DNA from 2 places in the Ralstonia sp. OTU4908 genome. Region 2 is predicted to be linked to the other one. Evidence: riboswitches for the same ligand, from Rfam matches in the RefSeq annotation. Region 2 holds a riboswitch; the other holds the start of a gene.

Region 1 (8,462 bases), on a different contig from region 2:
CACGGTCAAGTACATCAAGTCGTTCGGCGGTCTGCAGCTTGCCGGCGCATGGACGTTTGGCGAAGCAGCCGGCAGCTTCAGCAAGAGTTCGGCCGGCGCCGGCTCGATCGTCTACAGCATGGGCTCGGCTGAAGTGGGCGCGGTGTATCAGGTCACGCGCGATGTGTCGTCGGCGTTCTTCGGCGCGGTGCCGGCGGCGCTTGCCAGCAAGCAGACGGTCTGGGGCTTTGGCGGCAAGCTGGATACCTCGATTGCCACGTGGTACCTCGGCTACACGAACAGCCGCCTCGACGTGGCCGACTACAAGAACCAGGCCGCCTATGTGGGCGCAAAGGTGCCGATCTCCGGCGCACTGAGCTTCATCGGCACCGTGCAGTACGACTGGATGAAGCACCTCGATGCCAGCGGCAAGCGCCTGACCACCGCCGGCATGCTCGACTACGCCTTCAGCAAGCGCACCGATGTGTATGCCGAGGTGGACTACACGCATCTGCAGGGGAGTTGGGTGGCGTTGGACAGCGCCGCCGCGTTCAACAACTCCGGCAACCTGTACGGCAACAACTCGCGCTTGGGCGTGATGCTGGGCGTGCGACACAAGTTCTGATCGCTTGGATCGTTCTCGCAATGAAAAAAAGCCCGCCAATGTTCCGGCGGGCTTTTTTCATGCTGCGATCAATGCAGCGGGCAATCTCGCGCGATCACGTCGCCTACCATGGCAGCGGTTGCGCCAGACAGCGTCCAGCCCAGGTGCCCGTGTCCCGTGTTGTAGAACACGCGCGCGTGCCGCCCTCGGCCGACGCGCGGCATCATGTCCGGCATCATCGGGCGCAAGCCGGCCCAGGGCACCACACGCGAGGTACCAATCGCAAAGTTGCGGCGTGTCCATGCCACCAGCGGTTCGATGCGGTCCGCGCGAATGTCGCGGTTGTAGCCATTGAACTCCGCCGTACCGGCCACGCGGAACCGGCCAGTGCCCAGGCGGCTCGTCACGATCTTCGCGCTCTCATCCAGCAGGCTGACCCACGGCGCGCCTTGCACGCTGGCATCGTCGTCCAGGTGCACCGTGATCGAATAACCCTTGACCGGATACACGTTGATGCGATCGCCCACGAGTTGTGCGATATGCCGGCTGCCCACGCCCGCGCACACGACCATCGCATCGGCGGCAAGGTCCTGCACGACATTCGCCGCGGTGGTGGAAAGGCGGTCATCGAGCGTGGTTTGCAACAGCAGGCGCACGCCGCTTTCGGTGGTTTCCACATGGCGCACATCCACGCCGTGCATGAATCGCACGCCGCGCTTCTCACACGCCTGTGCCAGGCCGCGCGTGAACTTGTGGATGTCACCGGTGGCGTCGGATGCGGTGAAGTAGCCGCCGTAGTAGTTGCCGCGCAGCGTCGGCTCAATGGCGGCGATCTCCTCGGGGCTCACGGCGTGCCGCTCAAGCCCGCCGGCGACGAGCAGGGCGTTGGCCTTGCCTGCTGCCGCAAAGCTGGCCTTGTCGTGATAGACGTGCAGAATGCCGCGCTTCTGCAGGTCGAAATCGATCTGCTCCCGTTCGGCCATCGCAAACAGATGCTTGCGTGCCTCGATGGCCATGCGTGTGGTCTCGATGGTGTTGCGGCGGTAGTGCGCGATGCTGGCCACGAACTCGCCGATCCACGAGTATTTGTGCCACGAGGGCTTGGGATTGAGCAGCAGCGGGGCATCGTTGCGCAGCATCCATTTGATGCCTTTGAGCAGCGTGCCGGTGCTGTTCCAGACTTCAGCGTTGCTGGCGGAAAGCTGCCCGCCGTTGGCGAACGATGTTTCCATGGCCGGGTACAGGTGGCGGTCGAGCACCGTGACCCGATAGCCGAGTTGCGAGAGCGTGTAAGCAGTGGTGACGCCGGATATGCCGGCGCCGACGATGACGATGTGCGTCATGGCGGTCCCTATGGAGTGATGTCATGACCGGACGATCCGGTCGGCTCACCCCATCTGTCTCGGGACCTGAGAGCTTGGGCGTCAGCAGCGCTGGCGCCTTCCCCTTCGGTGGGCGCGCGCGTGCACGCCTCTCTCCAGATTCGCAGTCGACGCCACAGTCCTTTTGCCTGAGAGTTTCCGGGGTGGTTGCTCCATCGGCGCCGGGCGTTGCACGTGCGTGCGTTGAGCCCGGTCTCTCCTGCGGCGTGTTGCAGCTGTCGTTGGTGCGTCAGCCGCGCCTGCGTGCTGCCGGTGTGGGCAGCGGGGGGGAGTGTGTCACGGGTTGTGAGGTTCGGCAAGTCGCGCTGTAGCGGATGCAACGGGAGGCGTGTCGTCCTTCAGGTCGACGCCGCTGCGGCCGAGCGCCAGCGCGCCGTTGAGCAGGTACACCAGTCGGGTCGCAGCCTGGTCATAGGCCAGGCCTGCCGGCCGCACATTGGAGATGCAGTTCCGCTCCGCATCGGAACGGCCAACACGCGGCGCGCAGGTCAGGTAAATGCCCAGGCTGTCAGGCGAACTCAACCCTGGCCGCTCACCGATCAGCATCACCACCTGCCGCGCGCCCAGCAGTGCACCGATCTCATCCCCCAGCGCAACCCGGGACTGCTCGGCGATGGCGACTGGCCCGATCGACCAGCCGGCCGGCAGACGCTCACGCACGCTGCGTAGCAGCGGCACTGCATGGCTTTGCACCGCCAATGCGGAGAGCCCATCGGCAATCACGAAGACAACGTCGAACGGCTGCGCTGGCCGCAACGCGCCAAGTCTTGCGCGGCTGGCCTCGTCAAGGCGGCGGCCAAGGTCGGGACGGCGCAGATATTCCGCGCGATCCGCAGCCGCGCTGTGCGCCGTCACCGCTGTGAAGCCCGCTTCCTCAAGCGCGGCCGCCACTGCTGCGCTATCGAGCGGCAGGTGCACGGCATCGCGCGCCTGGGCATGCGCCACGCCGAATGCCAGCACGGCGTCGGTCGTCTGGCTGTTGCCGGCGCGGCCCAGCGCGATACGGGCGTCGGTAAAGGCGCGCAGGTGCGCCCACGGATTCAGCTGAACGAGGGAGTGTTTCGGCATGAGCGGCTTCCCAACAAATTCACAGTGCGTGAGCCAACTGCAGCAGTGGTTGCCGCGCCGTGGCGTCTTGCAGGCGGCCGGCCGCATCGACGATGCCCATGCTTTGCAGCCACGCCTCGAACTCCGGTGCGGGCCGCAGGCCGAGCGAGTCGCGCAGATAGAGCGCGTCATGGAACGATGTGCTCTGGTAGTTCAGCATGATGTCGTCAGCGCCCGGCACGCCCATGATGAAATGGATGCCCGCCACGCCAAACAGCGTCAGCAGCGTATCCATGTCGTCCTGGTCCGCTTCTGCGTGGTTGGTATAGCAGACGTCGCAGCCCATCGGCAGGCCCATCAGCTTGCCGCAGAAGTGGTCTTCCAATCCGGCGCGGATGATCTGCTTGCCGTCGTACAAGTACTCCGGCCCGATAAAGCCGACCACCGTATTCACCAGCAAGGGCGAAAACGCCCGCGCTACGGCATAGGCACGCGCTTCCATCGTTTGCTGATCAACGCCGTGGTGCGCATTGGCCGACAGCGCGCTGCCATGGCCGGTCTCGAAATACATCACGTTGTTGCCGACCGTGCCGCGCGCCAGGCTTTGTGCTGCGTCATGGGTCTCGGCCAGCAAGGCCAGGCTGATGCCGAATCCCGCGTTGGCCTGTTCGCTGCCCGCCACCGACTGGAACACCAGGTCGACCGGCGCACCTTGGTCAATGGCGCGTATGGTGTTCGTCACGTGGGTCAGCACGCACGACTGCGTGGGAATGGCGTAGCGGTTGCGCAGCTCATCCACCAGTTGCAGCAGCGAAACGATGGCGCCGAGATTGTCGCCGGCAGGGTTGATGCCGATGGTCGCGTCGCCGCAGCCATAGAGCAGGCCATCGATGATCGATGCAGCAATGCCTTTGGGATCATCCGTCGGGTGGTTGGGCTGCAGCCGGACCGACAACCGGCCGGGCAAACCGATGGTGTTGCGAAAGCGCGTGACCACGCGGCACTTGCGCGCCACGGCGACCAGATCCTGGTTGCGCATCAGCTTGCTGACCGCGGCGGCCATTTCCGGCGTGATGCCGGGCGCGACGCTTGCCAGTGTCTGGCTGTCGGTCTCATGCAGGAGCAGCCAGTTGCGGAATTCCCCCACCGTGAGCGAGGCGATCGGGCCGAAGGCCTGCGCGTCGTGCCGATCAAGAATCAGGCGCGTGACCTCGTCGTCTTCATAGGGCACCAGCGCTTCGTTGAGAAACACCGACAGCGGCACATCCGCCAGTGCCATCCGTGCGGCCATGCGTTCGCCCTCACTGGCCGCGGCCAGGCCCGCCAGGTAGTCGCCGGAGCGCGCTGGGCTCGCTTTGGCCAGGAGTGTCTTGAGATCGTTGAACACATGGCGCTGTGCGCCAATGGTGTGGGCAAAGTGCATGATGGGATACCCGGCAGAGTCCAATGGCGGTGACGGCGATGCCTATCCTGCCACTTTAGTTGCCTTCCAAGCCATGGCGGCAATGTTCTAATACGGGTTTCTCAAACGTCGATATCCCGCGCCAATGACCGCTTCCGCCACACCGTCCCGTACACATCAAGCGGGCTCTGCCATGGAAGTGCTGGCGGTCTTTCTCAAGCTGGGCCTCACGAGCTTCGGCGGCCCTGTCGCGCATATCGGCTACTTCCGCCGCGAGTTCGTGGAGCGTCGGCGCTGGCTGGACGACGCCACATTCACCGATCTGGTCGGGCTGTGCCAGTTTCTGCCGGGGCCTGCCAGCAGCCAGGTCGGGTTTTCCGTCGGCCTGCTCCGGGCCGGCTGGCGCGGCGGGTTGGCGGCGTGGTGCGGCTTTACGCTGCCTTCCGTCTTGTTGCTGCTGGCATTTGCGATGCTCGCGCCGAGCCTCGGCGGCCCGTTTGGCGCGGGCCTGATCCACGGTTTGAAGCTGGTTGCCGTTGCTGTGGTGGCGCAGGCCGTGTGGGACATGGCGCGCAAGCTCTGTCCAGACTGGCAGCGCGCAGGCATCGCGGTACTCAGCATCGCCGTGCTTGGCGCGTTGACGACCGTCTACGCGCAACTTGTCGTGATTGCGCTTGGCGCCGCGCTGGGCCTGGTGTTGTGCCGGACATCCCGTCCGGCCAGCGGTAGCCAGAGGGCAGGGCAGGAGGCCGCATTCCGCGTGTCTCACGTGGCCAGCATCGTCAGCCTGTCGTTGTTCTGCGCGCTGCTGTTCGGACTTCCGGTTCTGACGGATCTTCATCCGTGGATGCCCGCGAAGGTATTCGACGCGTTCTATCGCTCTGGTGCATTGGTTTTTGGGGGCGGGCACGTCGTGCTTCCGTTGCTGGAGCAGCAGACGGTCGCGACCGGTTGGGTGGCATCGAACGATTTTTTGGCTGGCTACGGTGCCGCACAGGCCGTGCCGGGGCCGCTCTTCACCTTCGCCGCTTTCCTCGGTTGGACGATCGGGCCGGGGCTCAATCACTGGGCCGGGGCTGCCCTTGCTACGGTGGGCATTTTCCTGCCGGGCTTGCTGTTGGTCATCGCGGCGCTGCCTTACTGGCAGGGATTGCGCGCGCGCCCGTCCATGGCAGCGTTGCTTGCGGGGGTGAATGCCGCAGTGGTTGGATTGCTGGCGTTCGCCCTTTACACGCCGGTCTGGACGAGCGCAGTGCGGTCATGGAGCGATGTTGCCGTCGCGGTGACTGCGTTCCTGCTGCTGACACGATGGAAAACGCCACCGCTGATCGTGGTGGCGTTCTGTGCAGCGGCGGGTGTTGCCGCTGCCATGTTGGGTTGAATCGCGCGCTTCCTGTGAGCGCCAACCGGTAGCTGCGCAGGGCAGGGGCGTCATTCATCCATCAACCGAACCCTGACCTTTTTGCCCTTCATCGTGCCGGCATTGAGCTTGCGCAGCGCCTCGCGCGCGATGCCGCGTTCGACCGCGACGTAGGTCGAGAATTCCGTCACGTTGATCTTGCCGATCTGGTCGCCGCGAAAGCCGGCATCCCCGGTCAGTGCGCCGAGCACATCGCCGGGGCGGATCTTCTCCTTGCGCCCACCCAGAATCTGCAGCGTTTCCATGGGCGGCAGCAGCGGCGCATCGTTGCCGGTATCAAGCTCGTCGAGTTTGTGCCATTCGACCTCGCGGCCCATTGCTTCTTCGATATTGCCGACGCGGCCCATCTCGTCCATGCTGGCGAGGCTCAACGCCCAGCCGTTGTCATCGGCGCGGCCTGTGCGGCCAATTCGATGCACGTGCACTTCGGGGTCGGGCGTCACATCAACGTTGATCACCGCTTCGAGTTGCGCGATATCGAGCCCGCGTGCGGCAACGTCGGTCGCAACCAGCACCGAGCAACTGCGGTTCGCGAACTGGATCAGCACCTGGTCGCGTTCACGCTGTTCGAGTTCGCCATGCAGCGCGAGTGCGTGGATGCCCTGCGCGCGCAAGACGTCGAGCAGGTCTCGGCATTGCTGCTTCGTGTTGCAGAACGCGAGCGTGCTGACCGGTCGATAGTGCCTGAGCAGTTGCCCCACCGCATGCAGCCGCTGGCTGTCGGTCACCTCGTAGAAGCGCTGGCGGATCTTGCTGTCGTCGTGGCGCTCTTCGAGCTTCACTTCCTTCGGGTTGCGGAGAATCCGCTGGCTCAGCTTGGCAATACCTTCCGGGTACGTCGCCGAGAACAGCAGCGTTTGCCGGTCGGCCGGGCATTGGCGCACGACCGTCGCAATGTCATCGAAGAAGCCCATGTCGAGCATGCGGTCGGCCTCGTCCAGCACCAGCGTCTTCAGTGCACCGAGCCCGAGATTGCCGCGCTCCAGATGGTCCATGATGCGCCCGGGCGTACCGACGATGACGTGGGCGCCATGTTCAAGGCTCGCCGCCTGCGGGCGCATCGGTGTGCCGCCGCACAGCGTCAGCACCTTCACGTTTTCTTCGGCACGCGCCAGGCGGCGGATTTCCTGCGCAACTTGGTCGGCAAGCTCGCGCGTGGGGCAGAGCACCATCGCCTGCACGTCGAAGCTGCGCGCGTCGAGCCGTGCGAGCAGGGCCAGCGCAAACGCAGCGGTTTTGCCGCTGCCCGTTTTTGCCTGCGCGATCAGATCGTGGCCGGCAAGCGCGATCGGCAGGCTTGCGGCCTGGATCGGTGTCATGTCGGTGTAGCCGAGCTGCGCAAGGTTCGTGAGCACAGCCGGGGCGAGCGCTAGGGTGCTGAAAGGCGTGGCGGTCGGTTCGATGGTCATGTCGTTGCGTTGGATCACTTGAGCGGCTTGCCTTCGATTTGCTTGTAGATGACCCGGCCGTCTTTGGTTTCGACGCGTTTGAGATAGTTGCGTGCGCCGCATAGCGCACAGCGGAACAGCGGCCCTTGGCCCTCGTCTTTAATGACGACCTCGGAAAGCTGCCACTGCGTGCCGCAGCTCTGGTTGATGCAAGTGAACACAGTTTTCTCTAGATGGAGGTGTCGTTGTGCCTCGGTGACGAGGCAGGTAGACCGGGCGCGCGTGCGCCAATGTCAATCTGGACGCATATCTCTACCCCAAATGGCTTTGCCGCACCATGCGGGAGACATTGCGCCACCTTTGCTTATTTTGGCCGGAGAGGTGGAAATGACATCGCGTCTCGTTGGGTTCGTTCCCGCGCGACGTCGAATCTCGTGCGATGCCTGCGCTATGCGCCGAATGCATCCTGTTGTTGCAACAGATTCGCGGGCGCAATGTTGAGTGCTGCGGGAATCCTTGGTCGCAATGGCGGATCGCGGCGTTTTCCCGGCCGGACTCTAACACACCCGTTCAGGTCCGTAACGTGCGGGCCGAGCTTTTGTGGCGACCGTCGGCCAGCCGTGCATGTCATTTCGTTGAAGCCGCCTGGAGTTCACACTCTTATCGTGGTTTGAGGTGCATCAACTCCGGGCCGTAGCCGCTGGCATCTAATGGATTGCACATTTGGCAATCGTTTGATGCCCCGACCATGCGCGCCGCCCCCGTGCCGTCTTCGCCGACGGCAGATCTGATCGACCTGCCATTTCACGCTGCGCTTGCCCGCGCATCCAACTCGCTGTCGCTTGCATCCATGCAACTGGCGTTGCTCGATTGGGCGCTGCATCTTTCCGTCTCGCCGGGCAAGCAGCTGGATCTGTGCCGCTTGGCACTGACGCAGGCCCAACAACTCGAGGGCTACATCCGGAACTGCATGGGGTCCGGCCCTCAGAACGTGTGCCTTTGCGTCCAGCCGCCGGCCCACGACCGTCGTTTCTCGGCTGACGAGTGGCGATTGTGGCCGTTCAACGTGCTGCAGCAGTCCTTCCTGTTGACCGAGCAATGGTGGGATGCGGCCACGCGGGGCGTGTGGGGTGTCGCCAAGCATCATGAGGACGTGGTTGCCTTTGCTGCGCGGCAATGGCTCGACATGATGTCGCCGGGCAACCAAATGGCAACCAATCCCATTGTCCTGCGTCAGACC
Region 2 (8,462 bases):
GCCGTACAGCTCCACGCGCACGCTGGCGACTTGCGGCATCAGCCCATCGGCTTCGAGGCCCGAGGCGAACATCAGCGCGGCGCGCATCGGCCCGACGGTGTGCGAGCTGGACGGGCCGATGCCGATCTTGAAGAGGTCGAAAACAGAAACAGCCATGGGGTAAGGCTCCGGGGGCGTTAAAGGGGGCAAGCGGCTTGTGGCCACGTGCGCCAGGTTGTTGTGTACGGCGCTGTCAGGTCAACGCCTCGCCAGTCAACGGGCTGCGCACAGCGCCAGCCAGTCGGGCGCGCTCGCGGCGAGCCGTTCGGCCAGCGTGCGGTATTTCGGGTCCAGTCGCGCAGCCTGCCAATACAGTGTTCCGGCGCTTTTCGGCTCCCACATGCCGGAGAAGCCGGGCAGGCCCGCATCGGCTCGCTTCCTGTCGAAGGCAACGTGCGAGCGGACGTATTCCTCGTGCGTACGGCTGCCGTCGGCATACGGCACGAGCCAATCCACGGCGGCGGCGAGCGTGGCGCCGTTGGCTGCGCGTTCATGTAGCCACTGCTGGCCGAAAGGCTGCACGGCAATCGCGGCCATCGTCAGCGGCTCGAGGTCGTAGACGACGTAGTGGAGTGCGTCGCGGTCCTCAAAGTCTTCTACCGACCCGTCCGGACGCACGTTATTGGCGAGCTGTTGCAGGAACAGGCGATGCACCTGCGCGACCAGCGCCTGATCGCCCAGCGCGGCGGCCGACAATGCCATCAGCTTGACGCGGTGGCTCTGCCAATTATTTACCCACGTGTTGGACAGCGGCTGGCGCGCCGACTCGGTGCGGGCGATATAGCCCTCGGCCAGCGTGCGCAGGAAGCGTTGCGTCTCTGCGCGTGTGCCGGGCGTCAAGCCGTCGCGCGCCAGCGTGTACGCCTGGATCAGCGCATCGAACTTTGTCTCGTCGATCGGGTTGAAGCTCGGTACATACGTGCCGACCCAGGCGTGCAGAAAGATGTCGACCTGCTCGGCGAACCGCGTGTCGCCGGTGAGGCGCCATGCCATTGCTGCGTCGCGCATGACCGGAAAGTCACGCGCGGCCGCTACCGATTCGTCGTAGATGCCCTGGTGCGGCAGCGTGCCTTCGGTATGCAGGCGGGGCAGTGGGTGCGGTGTCTGCTCGAGATGCTGAGTAGCGCGGGCGATCAGCTTTCCTGCAGCAGGTTCGCCGGACACCGCAGGCGAAACGCTGCACCAATCGCGAGCCGGCCCGGTCGGGTTGTGCGCGCCGGCGTATACCGATGCCGCAGCCCCCGCCTGTATCGGCGAGCACGCGCCGCATACCGCGACAGCGGCAGCACACGCAAGCAGACGGAAGAGCGGGGCAGGTTGAAGCATCGGCATGGCAGGGTCTCGTCGCTCGGGTGAACTGTCGTCACCATAAACGGCGAGGCACGCTGAAAACAGCGGTTGTGAGAGCAGGTTACAGGGATTGCGCCACGTTACATGTGACACGGCGGCGGAGCATGCCGCCCCGCCGCCGCGTTCATCTCACTTCGAGGGGCATCAATCCTGCGCGTACTCGCTCATCGGTACGCAGGCGCAGAACAGGTTGCGGTCGCCGTAGACGTTGTCGGCGCGGCCGACCGGCGGCCAGTACTTGCGCGCGCGCAGCGATGCGACCGGGTAGGCGGCCTGCTCACGCGTGTACTTGTGCGACCAGTCATCGGCCATCACCACGGCTGCGGTGTGCGGTGCGTGCTTGAGCGGATTGTCTTCGCGGTCGAATTCGCCCGAGATCACCTTGTCGACTTCGCCACGGATGGCGATCATCGCGTCGATGAAGCGGTCCAGTTCCACCTTGGGCTCGCTTTCGGTCGGCTCGATCATCAGCGTGCCCGGCACCGGGAAGCTCATCGTCGGCGCGTGGAAGCCGAAGTCCATCAGGCGCTTGGCGATGTCTTCGTTGCTGATGCCAGATTCCTTCTGCAGCGGGCGGATGTCGAGAATGCACTCGTGCGCCACCAGGCCGTGCGCGCCCGTGTAGAGCACCGGGTAGTACGGCGCGAGACGCTTGGCCACGTAGTTGGCCGACAGGATGGCCGTCTCGGTGGCGGCCGTCAGGCCCGCCGCGCCCATCATCGCGATGTACATCCACGAGATCGGCAGGATCGACGCCGAGCCGAAGGCTGCGGCCGACACGTTGCCGATGTTCTGGCTCGCGTCTTCCCCCGAAGCTGCGCGCCCCGGAAGGAACGGCGCGAGGTGCGCGCCCACGGCCACCGGACCGACGCCCGGGCCGCCGCCGCCATGCGGAATGCAGAACGTCTTGTGCAGGTTCAGGTGCGAGACGTCGCCGCCGAAGTGGCCCGGCGCGGCCGTGCCGACCATGGCGTTCATGTTCGCGCCGTCCACGTAGACCTGACCGCCGTGGCTGTGCACGATCTCGCAGACGCGCTTCACGCCTTCCTCGAACACGCCGTGCGTGGACGGGTAGGTGATCATGATCGCCGCGAGGTTCTTGCTGTGCTCGGCGGCTTTCTTCTCCAGATCGGGCAGATCGACGTTGCCGCGCTCATCGCACGCCACGACAACGACCTGCATGCCGGCCATCTGCGCCGATGCCGGGTTCGTGCCGTGCGCCGACGACGGGATCAGGCACACATTGCGGTGCGCTTCGCCACGGCTGGCGTGGTAGGCGTGAATGATCAGCAGACCGGCGTATTCGCCCTGCGAGCCGGCATTCGGCTGCAGGCTCACGGCGGCGTAGCCGGTGGCGGCGCACAGCATCTGCTCGAGCTGGTCGATCATCTCGCGGTAGCCGACGGTCTGGTCGGCCGGCGCGAACGGGTGGATGTTCGAGAACTCGGGCCACGTCACCGGCAGCATTTCTGCGGTGGCATTGAGCTTCATGGTGCACGAGCCCAGCGGGATCATCGTGCGGTCGAGCGCGAGGTCCTTGTCGGCCAGGCTGCGCAGGTAGCGCAGCATTTCGTGCTCGGAATGGTGCGCGTTGAACACCGGGTGCGTCAGGTACGCGCTCTGGCGGATGAGCGAGGCCGGATACGCATCGGTGACGCCCGCTTCGGTCTGGTCGAAGTCCGGTGCGGCGGCGTGGGCGGCATGCGCGAAGACTTCCCACAGCGCCACGACATCGGCGCGCGTGACGGTCTCGTCCAGCGAGATGCCCAGTCGCGCATCGTCGATCTGGCGCAGGTTGATACCGTGCGCCTGTGCTGCGATGTGCAGGTTCGCGGTGCGCGGGCCGGTGGCGACGGTCAGCGTGTCGAAGAAGGCGTCGGCTTCCAGCGTGTAGCCGATCGCGCGCAGGCCGGCGGCCAGCGTGGCGGTCAGGCGGTGCACGCGCTGGGCGATGCGCTTCAGACCTTGCGGGCCGTGGTAGACGGCGTACATCGACGCCATCACGCCCAGCAGCACCTGCGCGGTACAGATGTTCGAGGTGGCCTTCTCGCGGCGGATGTGCTGCTCGCGCGTCTGCAGCGCGAGGCGGTAGGCCGGGTTGCCTTGCGCATCGATCGTCACGCCGACCAGTCGGCCGGGCATCGAGCGCTTGAACGCATCGCGCACGGCCATGTAACCGGCGTGCGGGCCGCCGAAACCGAACGGCACGCCAAAACGCTGCGTGTTGCCGATCACGACGTCGGCGCCCCATTCGCCCGGCGCGGCCAGCAGCGTGAGTGCCAGCAGATCGGCGGCGGCCACGACCAGACCGCCGGCGGCGTGCACGGCATCGGTCAGGGCCTGGTACGTCGCCAGATCGCCCAGCAGCGCACCGTTGGCGCCCGGGTATTGCAGCAGCACGCCGAACGCGTCGTGCTTGGCCGCGTCGGCCGCCGGGCCGGTCACCACTTGCACGCCGATCGGCTCGGCGCGCGTGCGCACGACTTCCAGCGTTTGCGGCAGCACGTCGTCGGCCACGAAGAACACGGTCGACTTCGACTTGCCGATGCGCTGCAGCAGCGTCATGGCTTCTGCAGCGGCGGTCGCTTCGTCCAGCATCGACGCATTGGCGATGTCCATCGCCGTCAGGTCGATCACCATCTGCTGGAAATTCAGCATCGCCTCCAGGCGGCCCTGCGAGATTTCCGGCTGATACGGCGTGTAGGCCGTGTACCAGGCGGGGTTCTCGAGGATGTTGCGCAGGATGACGCCCGGCGTATGCGTGCCGTAGTAGCCCTGGCCGATCAGGCTCTTGACCACGCGGTTCTGCCCGGCGATGCCGCGCAGCTTGGCCAGCGCCGCTTCTTCGGTCAGCGGCTGCGTGAATTCGCCCAGCGGCATGCCGTCCTGGCGGCGGATGGCCGGCGGAATCACGGCGTCGATCAGCGCGGCGCGGCTGGGGTAGCCCAGCGTGGCCAGCATGGCGGTCTGCTCGTCGGCAGACGGGCCGATGTGGCGGTGCGAGAAGGCGTCGCGCGCCTCCAGGTCAGCCAACGTCGGGCGTTCGGCGGCAAGCGCCGAGGAAGCGGGGTGCGGAGCGTTCATGGCAAGGGCTCGAAATTCAGGCGATGCAAGCAATGGCCTATGCGCTGCGCAGGTCAGGGCGCGCGCACCGGCCGGAGGACCGGCTTAGCCGATCTTGGCTTCGTAATCAGCAGCCGACATCAGGGCGTTCACGTCGTCGGCGTTGGTCGGCTTGATCTTGAACAGCCAGGCCTCGTAGGCGCCTGCGTTCACGGATTCCGGCGCGCCGGCGGCATCTGCGTTGTTGGCGACGATCTCGCCGGCCACCGGGGCGAAGATGTCGGAAGCGGCCTTGACCGACTCCACCACGGCAATCGCTTCGTCCTTGGAGACGGCGCGGCCGGCTTCCGGCAGCTCCAGGAAGACGATGTCGCCGAGCTGTTCCTGCGCGAAGTCGGTAATGCCGATGGTCAGCGTGCCGTCGGCTTCAACGCGGATCCACTCGTCGTGTTCGGTGTACTTCAGATCGGCGGGGACGTTGCTCATGAAAAGGTTCTCCGGAAAATGGGTATTGGGGGATGCAGATTCGGTGTTCAGCTGACCAGCGCCTTGCCATTGCGCACGAACGGCAGTTTAACCACAGTCGCGGTCAACTTGCGGTCGCGAATTTCGACCTGTACGTCGGTGCCAATGGTCACGTCCTTGGGCAGGCGCGCCAGTGCGATGGAGAGCGACAGGCTCGGGCTGAACGTGCCGCTGGTGATCTCGCCGTCACCGGCGGCGGTGATGACTTTCTGGTGGGCGCGCAGCACGCCGCCCTTGTCGCGCAGGATCAGGCCGACGAACTGTTCGCGTTGGCCGCCAGCCTGCAGCGCGGCCTTGCCTGTGAAGTCGCGTTCGCTTTGCAGGTCGACCGTCCAAGCGAGGCCGGCGTCGAGCGGCGAAACGTGCTCGTCCATATCCTGGCCGTAGAGGTTCATGCCGGCCTCCAGGCGCAGCGTGTCGCGCGCGCCCAGGCCTGCCGGGCGCACGCCGGCCTGCAGCAGGCGTTCCCACACGCCTGCGATCTGCGCGGCCGGCACGACCAGTTCGAAACCGTCCTCACCGGTGTAGCCGGTGCGTGCCACCATGATCTCGCCCACGTTTTCCACGGTGACAAAGCCCGCGTTGAAGGGCTTGAGCGCCTCGCCCACGGCCTGCGTGCCGGGCAGCGCGGCGTAGGTCTTGGCGCGCGCATTCGGGCCTTGCACGGCCAGAATGCCCAGCGGCTCGGCGCCCGCGTTGTTGTCGGAGCGGCGCGGCGTGATGGTCACGTCGGTGCCGGCGGCCGCGTTCTGCGCGACGATCCATTCCAGGTCCGTCGGTGCGGTGCCGGCGTTGACGACCAGGCGGAACCAGTCTTCGCGGAAGAAGTAGACGATCAGGTCGTCGATCACTCCGCCCTTGGGGTTCAGCATGCAACTGTAGAGCGCCTTGCCGGGGGTCTGCAGCTTGTCGACGTTGTTGGCGAGCAGCCCTCGCAGGAAGTCGCGCACACGCGCACCGGTGAGGTCGACCACGCACATGTGCGAGACGTCGAAGACGCCGGCGTCCTGGCGCACGGCGTGATGTTCTTCGATCTGGGAGCCGTAGTTGACGGGCATGTCCCAGCCGCCAAAGTCGACCATGCGGGCGCCCAGCGAGCGGTGGATGGCATTGAGCGGCGTGTGTTGGAGCGTCATGGAATCTCTCGGCAGAGGCGCCGCCACTGTGGCCGGGCGCGGCGCGTTATTCGGGACCAGAAAAACAAAAAGGCCACCCGCGCAGCCTGATGCCTCATGGTGACGCCATGAAGATCAACAAGCTGCGCAGATGGCCCCTCTGTCCTTGGTACCTGAGAGATTGCGAAGCGGGGCGCATAGCGGTGCGCGCCGTTCGTGAGCCCCTTCGGTGGGCGCCCGCAGTGGTCGTGCGGCGCCAGCTCTCCAGAGTGCGGTCGGACGCATGTCCGCCGATCCGCCCGGTCCTGGATGCCTGAGAGTTTTCGGGTGCTACCCCTTCGGCGGCGCCTTGCCGTGTATGGCCGGCACGCTCTCCCGGATGGATGGGCGGAATTTACGGAAGGGGGATGGGATTGTCAATCAGGACAAATCGATGGCGAATTTTGGCGGCCACACAGCCAAAAACGGCCACACCCTCGGGGCGCTGGCGGGGCCGCCAACCCAAAGCGTGTGGCCGGAGTGCGGGTGTTGGCTAGTCGCGCTTTGACTTACTTGCCGATTTGGCGACTGACCTGGTTTTCCTGCTGGTTCAGCGTGCGCTGTTCCTGCTTGGTGATGTGCCCACCGTTTTGCGAGGCCATGTCGCGCTCTTCCTGGCGAATCTGGCGGTCTTCCTTGTGCAGCTGGCGCGCCTGGCCCCTGGTGATTTCGCCTTCCTTCACCTCGTTGTGGATGCGCTTGTTCTGGTTGGCGAGGCGGTGGTTGACCTCGGCGCGGCGCGGGTGGTTCTTTTGCCATTGCGTCTGGGCGAAGGCGCCGGTGGTGGCGGACAGGGCGACGGCGGTTACAGCCAGGATCTTGACGATGCGGTTCATGGTTTCTTCCTCCGGTGGGCGGCTGACCGATTCAGCCGCTGTCCTGTCCATAACGGCACGTTTTGGCTCCGGGCTGACCGTCATCGTGTAACGGGGCGTAAGCGGTGTAACGGCCGGAAGCAAAGCGAGGGGCGCAAACGCGTGCGGTGCGGTATTGGCACCTCCGACGGCGCCCCGGCAAACGGCTTTTCATCGGCTCAATCGATGCAAAGGCGCCGTGCTACCATCGTCGTCCGCTGTCGTTCCCGCCTGCTTTTTCTTCCGCCTGTTCCCATGTCTTCCGGTCTCGTCCACGGGCTCAATGCTGCCCAATCCGAAGGTGTGCATTACCTCGACGGCCCATGCCTGGTGCTGGCCGGGGCGGGCTCGGGCAAGACGCGCGTGATCACGCAAAAGATCGCGCACCTGATTCTCGACAAGGGCTTCGAGCCCAAGCACATCGCCGCGGTGACGTTCACCAACAAGGCGGCCAAGGAAATGCAGGAGCGCGTGGCCAAGCTGATGGACGGCGAGACGCGCGAAGACGGCAAGCGCATTCCCATCAAGCAGTTGACGGTCTGTACGTTCCACTCGCTGGGCGTGCAGATCCTGCGGGCGGAAGCCGAGCATGTCGGCCTCAAGCCACGTTTCTCGATCATGGATTCGGACGATTGTTTCGGCATGATCCAGGAGCAGCTGGCGACCACCGACAAGCAGTTGATCCGCCGCGTGCAGAGCACGATCTCGCTGTGGAAGAACGGTCTCGTCGATCCGGACACGGCGATTGCCGAGGCGCTCGCCAACAACAACGTCGATGACCACCAGGCGGCGCTCGTCTATCGCAACTACGTGGCGACGCTGCACGCGTATCAGGCGGTGGACTTCGACGACCTGATCCGCATTCCCGCCGAGCTGTTCGCGCGCAATGAAGAGGTGCGCCTGAAGTGGCAGAACCGTCTGCGCTACTTCCTCGTCGATGAATACCAGGACACCAACGCCTGCCAGTATCAGCTGCTGAAGCTGCTGGCGGGCGGCTCGCACCTGCGTGCGCCGGCCTTTACGGCCGTGGGCGACGACGATCAGGCCATCTACGGCTGGCGTGGCGCCACGCTCGACAACCTCAAGCTGCTGCAGACGGATTTCCCGAACCTGAAGGTGATCAAGCTGGAGCAGAACTACCGCTCCACGGTGCGCATTCTGAATGCCGCCAACGCGGTCATCGCACAGAACCCGAAACTGTTCGAGAAGACGCTGTGGAGCGAGCACGGCATGGGCGACGCGATCAACGTGACCAGCGCCAATGACGAGGAGCACGAAGCGGAAAGCGTCGTCTTCAAGCTCTCTGCCCACAAGTTCGAGCGCCGCGCGCAGTTTCGGGATTACGCGATCCTGTATCGCGGCAACTTCCAGGCGCGCCTGTTCGAGCAGATCCTGCGCCGCGAGCGCATTCCGTACGTGCTCTCGGGCGGGCAAAGCTTTTTCGACAAGGCCGAGATCAAGGATCTGTGCGCGTACC

The links. A riboswitch is a leader RNA that binds a small molecule or an ion and turns the genes downstream of it on or off. The one in region 2 is predicted to bind glycine.
Region 1: it holds a riboswitch for glycine, as region 2 does, so the genes downstream of both, AAHM38_RS22850 (D-amino acid dehydrogenase) here and gcvT (glycine cleavage system aminomethyltransferase GcvT) in region 2, are expected to answer to the same signal.

Annotation. Positions count from the first base shown of each region.
Region 1 is NZ_JASATD010000047.1:13,440-21,901, forward strand. It holds gene AAHM38_RS22845 (porin) at 1-604, shown strand, start outside; gene AAHM38_RS22850 (D-amino acid dehydrogenase) at 673-1,926, opposite strand; glycine riboswitch at 2,072-2,177, opposite strand; gene eutC (ethanolamine ammonia-lyase subunit EutC) at 2,242-3,033, opposite strand; gene AAHM38_RS22860 (ethanolamine ammonia-lyase subunit EutB) at 3,053-4,435, opposite strand; gene chrA (chromate efflux transporter) at 4,560-5,795, shown strand; gene dbpA (ATP-dependent RNA helicase DbpA) at 5,846-7,243, opposite strand; gene AAHM38_RS22875 (hypothetical protein) at 7,258-7,443, opposite strand; gene AAHM38_RS22880 (PHA/PHB synthase family protein) at 7,971-8,462, shown strand, end outside.
Region 2 is NZ_JASATD010000066.1:1,271-9,732, forward strand. It holds gene AAHM38_RS24780 (L-serine ammonia-lyase) at 1-156, opposite strand, end outside; gene AAHM38_RS24785 (alginate lyase family protein) at 253-1,371, opposite strand; gene gcvP (aminomethyl-transferring glycine dehydrogenase) at 1,534-4,473, opposite strand; gene gcvH (glycine cleavage system protein GcvH) at 4,558-4,938, opposite strand; gene gcvT (glycine cleavage system aminomethyltransferase GcvT) at 4,986-6,113, opposite strand; glycine riboswitch at 6,243-6,370, opposite strand; glycine riboswitch at 6,383-6,480, opposite strand; gene AAHM38_RS24805 (hypothetical protein) at 6,641-6,967, opposite strand; gene AAHM38_RS24810 (UvrD-helicase domain-containing protein) at 7,241-8,462, shown strand, end outside.